3 linked regions of the Magnetococcus marinus MC-1 genome follow. The protein of the gene in region 1 interacts with the protein of each later gene in a pairwise test. Links are inferred from orthologs where the notes say so. Each region holds a gene or a part of one and is shown on either strand. Other genes may lie near its edges. The genes, in order: secA, secB and secG.

Region 1 (3,429 bases):
TAACCCATGGCAGGTGGAAAATGGAAGGCGATCATCAGCACGCGTTTGCCCATCATCGCCCCTCCCCTTGCGCGGTCCACTGGGTAAAGAAATCCCGCATCCCCATAAGGGATGCGGGCTCTGCTTGCTGGTAGGGGTTCGGGGCCCCTGCCAGCCGGCTCGCCCACCCTGTGCCAGCAGATATGGGGCGCTCCGCATGCTTAGATCCCGCGTGCTGCCTGCTCATACCCAAACAAGCAAGCCTAACTGAGTTTACCACAACACTGCTTATACTTCTTACCACTTCCACAGGGGCACGCTTGATTGCGCCCAACCTTCTCCCCATCCCGCTTAAAAGGAAGATGGGGGGCACCCTCACTGGATGGACCCTCACCCTCCCCCCCCCAACTGCCACTCTCGGGATGGTTAAGACTCATCTGCTGATTACGCGCCTCGGCCAGCTCCGCCTCATAGGCGGCCACCTCTTCCGGTTGCTGCACCTCTACCTTGCCCAAAAACTCAATGGCCTCTTCACGGATGCGTTGCAGCAGCATGCTGAATAACTGAAAGGCCTCGCGCTTATATTCGTTCAACGGGTCCTTCTGGGCATAACCACGCAGATGAATGCCCTCTTTTAAATGGTCCATGTTGAGCAAATGCTCTTTCCACAGCGTATCAAGCACCTGCAACATGATGGATTTTTCCAAATAACGCATCAAGGGCGGGCCTAAACGGGCCTCGCGGGCCTCACTATAGGCTTTCACGGCGGCCATGGCGCGCTCCTTGGCAACCAGATGCGTGACCCCCTCTTCATGCTTCCACGACTCCACATTCAGGTCCAGATTAAACTGGTTGAGCATCGCCTCTCTAAAGCCTTTGGCGTCCCACTCTTCAGGGTAAACATCTTCCCCGAGGTGACTATCCACCAAAGCATGGACCACCTCTTCCCGGATTTCGTCGATGAAATCACGAATATCCTCGTTCTCCATCAACTCCTTACGCTGATCGTAGATCACCTTGCGCTGCTCATTCATGACATCATCAAATTTGAGCAGGTTTTTACGAATGTCAAAGTTGCGACCCTCAACCTTTTTCTGGGCCGACTCCACCGCTTTATTGATCCAGGGGTGCACAATGGCCTCGCCATCCTGCAAGCCCAGTTTTTTCAACATGCCATCCATGCGCTCCGAACCAAAGATGCGCATAAGATCATCCTGCAAGCTCAGGTAGAAGCCGCTCGAACCCGGATCACCCTGACGCCCGGCCCGGCCCCGCAACTGGTTGTCAATGCGGCGGGATTCATGCCGCTCGGTACCAATAATGTGCAGACCGCCCGAAGCCAGCACCAGCGCTTTATCCTGCTCATACTCGGTGCGGATCTGAATTTCCTGCTGGGTGCGCTCGGCTGGGCTCGCCTCGGGATCGATCTCTTTTTTCAGGCGCATCTCCAAGTTGCCGCCCAACTGAATATCGGTACCACGACCGGCCATGTTGGTGGCGATGGTCACGGCCCGGGGGCGTCCCGCTTGGGCGACAATTTCCGCCTCGCGCTCATGGTGTTTGGCGTTCAGAATCTCGTGGGGGATCTTCAGCTTTTTCAAAAAGTGCGAGACCATCTCCGATTTTTCAATGGAGACCGTCCCCACCAGCACTGGCTGGCCCTTTTCATAACTGACCTTAATATCTTCGGCCACCGCTTTGAGCTTCTCTTCCAAGGTGCGGAACACCATATCGTCGCGGTCGATGCGCACCATATCCCGGTTGGTGGGGATAATCACCACCTCCAGATTATAGATGGATTGGAACTCCGCCGCCTCTGTATCGGCGGTACCGGTCATGCCCGCCAGTTTGTTATAAAGACGGAATAGGTTCTGGAAGGTAATCGAAGCAAGGGTTTGGGACTCGTTTTGAATCACCACCTGCTCTTTGGCCTCCAACGCTTGGTGCAGACCGTCCGAGTAACGACGTCCCGGCATCATGCGTCCCGTAAATTCGTCAATAATGACCACTTGGCCATCTTTAACAATATAGTCCCGGTCCACCTCAAACATGGCGTGGGCCTTGAGGGCTTGGTTAACGTGGTGCACCATCTCGATATTGTGCAGATCGTACAGATCCCCGTCACGCAGCAGCCCCGCTTGGCGCATGAGCTGTTCAATCTGCTCATTGCCCTCTTCGGTAAAGGTAACGGAGCGCTGTTTTTCGTCCAAAGTATAGTGCCGCTCTTTTTCCAACTGAGGAATAAGCCGATCCACTTTATAATATTTATCGGTGCTGTCTTCGGTGGGGCCGGAGATAATCAAGGGGGTACGGGCTTCATCCACCAAGATTGAATCCACCTCGTCCACGATGGCATAGTTCAGGGGGCGCTGCACCATCTCTTCCAGTGAAAACTTCATATTATCCCGCAGATAATCGAAGCCAAACTCATTGTTGGTACCATAGGTAATGTCGGCATTGTAGGCCGCTTTACGCTGTTGGTCCTCGATACCGTGAATAATGACCCCCACGCTCAACCCTAAAAACTGATAGAGCTTACCCATCCACTCCGCATCGCGGCGGGCCAGATAGTCGTTGACCGTCACCAGATGCGCACCCTTGCCACTCAGTGCGTTCAGATAGAGCGACAGGGTAGCCACCAGGGTTTTACCCTCACCGGTTTTCATCTCAGAGATTTTACCCTGATGCAGCACAATGCCACCAATAAGCTGCACATCGTAGTGACGCATACCCAGCACACGTTTACTGCCCTCGCGCACCACCGCAAAGGCTTCTGGCAGCAGATCATCCAGGGTTTCCCCTTTCTCCAGGCGTGCCTTAAATGCATAGGTCATGGCGGTCAGCTCAGAATCGCTGAGCGCTTCATACTCTGCCTCCAAGCCATTGATACGGTCCACCAGCGGTTGCAAAGAGCGCAGGTAGCGGTCATTTCGGGAGCCAAATAGTTTACGGGCAATTGCGGAGAACATGAGTCGTCTCTTTATCTTTCCATTTAGTTGCAGCAAACCGAACCCTGATGATCGGCTCAAACCGCACGGGTGAAGAGGATTCTTATAGCACGTGCCGCACCCAAGGTACAATCCAAGGCCGCCTAAAAGCGGCACAAGGGGGGGCATAAACCTGCTTTTTCCATTTTGTGTGTCAACTTAGACGACGCAACTAGGTTGCCCAAGCACAAAAAAGGTGCCTCCCAAGGGGGGCACCTCTGTGTCTGTTATTCGATTAAGAGCGATAACCGCCGGTCACTCCATGACCAGCTTGGTATCCACCCCTTCCTCTTTTAGCACACGGGCTGCCCAATCGGCTTCGGCACGGTAAGGAAAAGGCCCCGCCCGCACCCGGGTAAATTGGGTCCCCCGCAGTGCCAAGGGTTGCGACTCCACCGGAATACCCATCTGCTGCACGCGCCGCTTCAGGCGGTCGGCATTGAGCTGGTGGGCGTAGCTCCCC
Region 2 (2,901 bases), 130 kb from region 1 along the record:
CTGGCCCTACCATGTGAATCCCATCCTCACGCAGTTGTGCCACATTGCGCTGGGTTGCCGGATGTAACCACATGGCGCTGTTCATGGCTGGGGCCAGCAGCACCGGCCCGCGCCGCGCCAACAACAGGGTGGTGAGCAGGTCATCCCCTAACCCCTGAGCCATACGCGCCATTAAATCAGCCGTGGCGGGAGCCACAATCAACAGATCGGCCTCTCGCGCCAACCGTATATGACCCATCTCCCGCTCTTGGGTCAGGGAAAAAAGATCGTCATACAAGGGTGCCTCAGAGAGTGCCGTCAAAGAGAGCGGTGTCACAAATTGCAGCGCCGCAGGGGTTACCACCACCCCCAACAAACAGCACCCCAACTCGCGTAGACGACGGATAAGCTCCAAAGATTTGTAGGCGGCAATTCCACCACTTACTGCCACGACAAGCTTTTTACCCTGCCAAAAATCCACAGCCACACCTGCCCACTGTTTGGAGAATAGCCCCTTTTCCCTTTGCAATTATCCACTATTTTTTGTGTAAGTCAAATCCATTACCACCAAAGATTGCGTGTTTAAGAAACGATTTAACCCACCCTAATGACCAACCACAGCCTCAACCCAAACCATGCAGAGGTGGAAAAGCGCCGCACCTTGCATTAGAATGACGCCCAACCGTGCCCCCCTCACCCCCCGTGGGTGGGAATGGCCACCTTCATTCCATAAAGAGGAATCGCCATGTCCAGCCCCGAAAAGGTGGAGCCCCAGCGCGCTATCCTGGAGAGCTTTGCCAACCCCAATCCCCAACGGGATTATGAAATCGACATGCACTGCCCCGAGTTCACCTGTCTCTGCCCCAAAACCGGACAGCCCGATTTTGCTGATTTTCGCATTACCTATGTGGCCGATGAGAAGTGTATTGAGCTAAAGTCGCTTAAAATCTACATGTGGAGCTTTCGGGACCGAGGGGCCTTTCACGAGGCGGTCACCAACCAGATTATGGATGATCTCATTGCCGTCTGCGATCCTCGCTACATGCAGGTACAGGGTGCCTTTTACGTGCGCGGGGGCATTACCACTACCATCACCGTTGAGCACCATAAAGAGCGCTCCACAGAGGCATAAGCCGCAAGCCCTACCGCCCATTACCCAGCCATACAGGTTAAGCCCTGCTTTGCGGGGAGGCGGCCAACCCTTTGGCCCATGGGCTTGAAAGATAAAAAAAGGGGGGCGTGTGCAACACGCCCCCCTTTTTTTGTATCTTGAACCTTCGCAGATCAGGCTTTCTCGCCCTGCTGGGCGGCCTTCTGCTGCTGGGCATGGTGGAAAAGGGCCGCAAAGTTGATGGGATCCAGCACCATCGGCTTATAGCCCCCCTCCAACACCACACTGGAGATGACTTGACGCACGTAGGGGAACAGAATGTTGGGGCAGTCGATACCCAACACCATGGGAATATGTTCGCTGGGAACATTTTTCACCATGAACAGACCCCCATAGCTCACCTCAGCCATAAACAGGATTTTGCCATCTCCAGAGGCGACCTTAACATTGACCTCCAGGCTAACCTCATAGTGGTCATCGTCCTTTTGGGTCGCCTTGGTGTCTAAATTAAACTCAGCCTTGGGCTCGGACTCCACCGAAAAGGACTCTGGGGCGTTGGGGCTCTCAAAGGAGAGATCCTTTAGGTAGAGTTTCACCACATGAAAGATGGGGGCCTCCGCCTTAGCGGCCTGTTCATTCTCGCTCATGAATCTTCCTCACAAAAATTAGGATTTAATGTGACAGCCCCCCTCAGCAAAGGGCTGAAAATCATCTTACGCCTCACCACCCGTAGCCGGCGTTTGCACCCCAGGCTTACGACGGCGTCGGCGCCGCTTTTTCTTAACCGCTTCGCCACCGCCCTCACTGCCCGCAGGCACAGCCACATGAGCCGCCGCAGCCGGTGTATGATGAGAGGGCTTCGCCCCCTGGCTGACCCCACCAGCCGTGGAACGGCTACCACCTACCGCACGACCCGCACCAGCACGACTACCACTGCCCGAACGGCTGCCGCCACTACCGGCACGACCACCACCGCTACCCGAGCGACTGCCGCCGCTGCCGCTACGGCCACCACCGGTACGACGCATATCCCGCTCGCTGCGGGGCCGTGGTGGCGGACGCACCAGATCGGCAAACAGATCATCCTCAGCCCAGACAATCGGGATGGTCATGCCAATATAGGCCTGTACCGCTTCTAACGAGTAGGCACCCTCTTCATCCACAAGAGCAATGGCATCACCCCGATTACCGGCCCGGGCGGTGCGCCCAATGCGGTGTACATAATCTTCGGCATTGTCCGGCAGGTCATAGTTGATCACATGGGTCACCCCATCAATGTGCAGACCACGACCCGCCACATCGGTGGCAATCAGGACCGGATATTCGCCATCCTGAAACCGCTTGAGCACCTTTAGGCGCTTCATTTGCGGTACATCCCCAGAGAGATAACCCGCTTGAATGCCATTGGCCTTCAACCAACGCTCCACCCGCTCCCCAGCCCGCTTGGTATTGACAAACACCATGCTACGCCCCGGTGGGGTTTTTTGTGCGTTGGCCAAGGCCGCCTCGGCTGCACGGGCGGCATCCTCGGTATCCAGATCATCCGGGTGGGGCACAAAGGGTTCACTCTCGGTGCTGGGCTCATCGCCACTCAACATGGCCCCATTGGGTTCAACGATTTCATCACCGTTGTCATCCAACTCAAGCATGGCTGGCTGGCTCAAATCAATGCCCTCATGCTGCAAAATATCCCGCAGCAACCCCACCAAGAGCGCAATCTTCTCATCACCGCTCACATGGTAGAGCTTTTGCTCCACCCGCTCCGCCGTTTTCACATCCACCGTGGTGCTGAGCACCTCGGGCATGTTCAT
Region 3 (3,058 bases), 1.8 Mb from region 1 along the record:
GTCCCCCTCCCCCAAACAGCCAAATGGTGCGCCGCGCAGTTGCCCTTTAATCAAGGCACCCTTACCGCTCTACTGGCCCGCTTGATCGAACCCAAAGTGGGTGAAGAGATCCCCCCCGATGCCTGGCAGTGGGAGAATCTACCCGAACATCTTCAGATGAATTTTCGCATCGTGGATGACAGCAACCGCAAAGTGCTTGCCCAAGGTCGAGATTTGGCGTTGCTCCAAGAGCACTACGCGGAGGATGCCCGTGACCGCTTTGAGGCGCTGCCCAAAGTGAGCCATGAAAAGAGCGGGCTGCTCAACTGGAATTTTGACCCCCTGCCCCTGCGCATGGCTTTAATGACCGAACGCAACCGCCCCATCACCTGCTACCCCGCCCTGCGGGATGATGGCGGCAGTGTGGGTATCGCCATGGCCGAAACCCAAGAGCAGGCCCAACGCATGCACCATGCTGGGCTTCGTCGGCTGTTGCTGCTGCAAGTGCACCAGCAAGTCAAGATGGTCCAAAAAAACCCGCCCATCTCCAACCAAGCATTGGCACACTACACCCATCTTGAGCGCAAAGAGGTGCTGGTAAAATCCCTATTACATGCCGCCGCCGATCGGGTATTTTTTGAAAACCAAGGGGTGCTGCCGGAACAGGTGCGTAATCAGGCAGATTTCCAGAAGATACTGGCCCAAGGTCGCGCCCACCTTATTCCAGAAGTCGAGGCCATGGGTAAGCTGTTGGATGAAACCTTTGTGCAGTTTGGGCTATTGCGCAACGCTTTAAAAAAGCCCATGTATCCCACTCAACAAAAGGTGGCCATGGACATTGAAGCCCATTTGGACAAACTGCTAGGCCAGGGATTTCTACGCACCACGCCCCCCCAATGGCTGAGCCACTTACCCCGCTATCTAAAAGCCATGCTGCTACGTTTAGAGCGAGGCCGCCACAATAGCGGTAAAGATCTGGAGCGGCAGGCCGAGTATAGCGTCTGGCAGGAAAAGTATGACCGGCTCATGGAAAAGTATCAGCACGAAACTCATCTACCAGCAGCATTGGTGCTGTTTAGGTGGGCTTTGGAGGAGTATCGCGTCTCACTGTTTGCCCAGGATCTCAAAACAGCCATACCCGTCTCCCACAAACGTATGGAGGGTTATTATCGGGATGTGCCCCCGCGCTAAAGGTGAGAGACCCCTTTTGCAAGAACCATAAAAAAAAGCGCGATAAACGCGCTTTTTTTTAATCTTATGTTGGGCACACCAAACAGCCAAGAGCAGAGCAACGAGCCTCTGCAATCGCATGGGCATCCAACGGAGGGAGCGTACTACTCCACAGGAATAGGTTTGCTACCGGTATTCTCCACCGGTTTGGCCTCTTTGGGAACCAAGGGTAGTTCCGGTGCAGCGGGCAGCTTTTGCTCTTGGGCCGTAGGCGCTTTTACCCCATCCATCACCGAGCTGGCATTGCTCCCTTTGGTGGAAATAAAGGTCAAGGTCATGCTGCTCAGCAAAAAGATCGCCGCCACTCCAGCGGTAAATTTACCCATAAAGCTGCCCCCACCAGAAGCGCCAAACACGCTCTGAGAAGAGCCACCGCCAAAGGCAGCACCCATATCGGTACCACTGCCTTTTTGGAGCAGCACCACACTGATAAGGATCAGACACGCCATAACATGGAGTACGGTAATCAACAGGGTCATCGTAGGTCGGGCTCCAAAAAGCAAGACAGCGGCGTGGTAAACACCACCCCGCTGCCAAATTTGTTCATTCGGCAACTAAGCCGCCTATTATGCCGTTAAACCATCCATGATGGCAAGGAAATCATTCGCCTTTAATGCTGCCCCGCCGATCAAACCGCCATCCACATCGGCTTGTCCCAACAATTCCTTGGCATTATCGGGTTTCATGGAACCGCCATAGAGAATACGTACCGCATCGGCCACATTGGCCCCCAACTCTTTAGCCAGCAGACCACGGATAAAGGCATGGGCTTCTTGCGCCTGGGCGGTGCTGGCCACTTTTCCGGTGCCAATGGCCCAAACCGGTTCATACGCCACCACCAGTTGCTGCTGTTTTGCCGCATCAGCGGGCAGCACCGGCAAGCAGGCCAGCAGTTGTTGCTCCAACACCTGCATGGTCTGTTCCGCTTCACGCTGCTCTAGGGTCTCACCCACGCAAAGAATGGGGGTCAAACCATCCCGATAGGCAGAGGCTACCTTTTGTGCCACCTGTTCATTGGTTTCACCAAACAGCGTGCGCCGCTCAGAATGGCCCAGGATCACATAGCTACAGCCAACATCCTTGAGCATCTCACCGGAGATCTCACCGGTAAACGCGCCACTGCTGGCAACAGCCATATTTTGCGCACCAAGATCCACACCTGAACCGGCCACAACCCCCTGCACCGCACTGAGCACGGTAAAGGTGGGGCACACCAATACATCGCAATCGGGCTTGTTTGCGGCCACACCATCCCGCACAGCGGTGGCTAGGGCTGTGGCCGCTTGGGTCGTACCGTTCAACTTCCAGTTACCAGCAATTAAAGCTCGACGCATCGTCTCCGACTCCGTACCTAAAATGGGATAATCGAGGGGGGCAACACACCCTGCCCGCTTGTAAAAGCAGGCTCAAGCAGGTCGATACAGGTGTGCCTACCCCCTATTTTTTAACGCCAAGGCCAAGGGATCTTGCCCGGCTCTCTTGACCATTATGCTGCTCTATTTATCATCCAGCGAGGTGATACCGGGCAGCTGTTTGCCCTCCATCAACTCCAGCGAGGCCCCACCACCAGTGGAGATGTAAGAGAGTTGCTTGGCCACGCCCGCTTGTTTAACCGCCGCCGCCGTATCACCACCCCCGATCACCGAAAGACAATCACTCTCCGCCAACAAATGGGCCAAATGGTTGGTGCCACTGGCAAAGGGGGCCATTTCAAACACCCCCATGGGGCCGTTCCAAATGACGGTTTTAACCCCCTCCAACGCCTTGGCAAACAGCTTGACGCTCTCAGGCCCGATATCCAGCCCCATCCAGCCAGCGGGTAGTGCTTCTACCGAGCAGATCTGGGTAT

Evidence for each region.
Region 2: the proteins of secA (region 1) and secB interact in binary tests that used the Escherichia coli proteins (3 or more experiments, as listed by UniProt). The link is inferred for Magnetococcus marinus MC-1 from one-to-one orthologs.
Region 3: the proteins of secA (region 1) and secG interact in binary tests that used the Escherichia coli proteins (3 or more experiments, as listed by UniProt). The link is inferred for Magnetococcus marinus MC-1 from one-to-one orthologs.

The regions. Positions count from the first base shown.
Region 1 is NC_008576.1:4,144,002-4,147,430, forward strand. Bases 43-3,317 are described here. They hold secA (preprotein translocase subunit SecA), read right to left. Parts: upstream 2,949-3,317; coding sequence 243-2,948; downstream 43-242. Other genes in these bases: MMC1_RS17015 (glycosyltransferase), read right to left, coding at 43-56; MMC1_RS17025 (SPOR domain-containing protein), read right to left, coding at 3,222-3,317. Also shown: more of MMC1_RS17015, read right to left, coding at 1-42; more of MMC1_RS17025, read right to left, coding at 3,318-3,429. UniProt on the Escherichia coli protein: Required for protein export, interacts with the SecYEG preprotein conducting channel.
Region 2 is NC_008576.1:4,271,915-4,274,815, forward strand. Bases 1-2,747 are described here. They hold secB (protein-export chaperone SecB), read right to left. Parts: upstream 1,738-2,747; coding sequence 1,264-1,737; downstream 1-1,263. Other genes in these bases: coaBC (bifunctional phosphopantothenoylcysteine decarboxylase/phosphopantothenate--cysteine ligase CoaBC), read right to left, coding at 1-460; queF (preQ(1) synthase), read left to right, coding at 725-1,111; MMC1_RS22305 (DEAD/DEAH box helicase), read right to left, coding at 1,804-2,747. In the rest of the region: more of MMC1_RS22305, read right to left, coding at 2,748-2,901. UniProt on the Escherichia coli protein: One of the proteins required for the normal export of some preproteins out of the cell cytoplasm. It is a molecular chaperone that binds to a subset of precursor proteins, maintaining them in a translocation-competent state.
Region 3 is NC_008576.1:2,341,912-2,344,969, forward strand. The notes cover bases 2-2,905. They hold secG (preprotein translocase subunit SecG), read right to left. Parts: upstream 1,689-2,905; coding sequence 1,314-1,688; downstream 2-1,313. Other genes in these bases: hrpA (ATP-dependent RNA helicase HrpA), read left to right, coding at 2-1,170; tpiA (triose-phosphate isomerase), read right to left, coding at 1,776-2,543; MMC1_RS09630 (phosphoglycerate kinase), read right to left, coding at 2,706-2,905. In the rest of the region: more of hrpA, read left to right, coding at 1-1; more of MMC1_RS09630, read right to left, coding at 2,906-3,058. UniProt on the Escherichia coli protein: Subunit of the protein translocation channel SecYEG. Overexpression of some hybrid proteins has been thought to jam the protein secretion apparatus resulting in cell death; while this may be true it also results in FtsH-mediated degradation of SecY.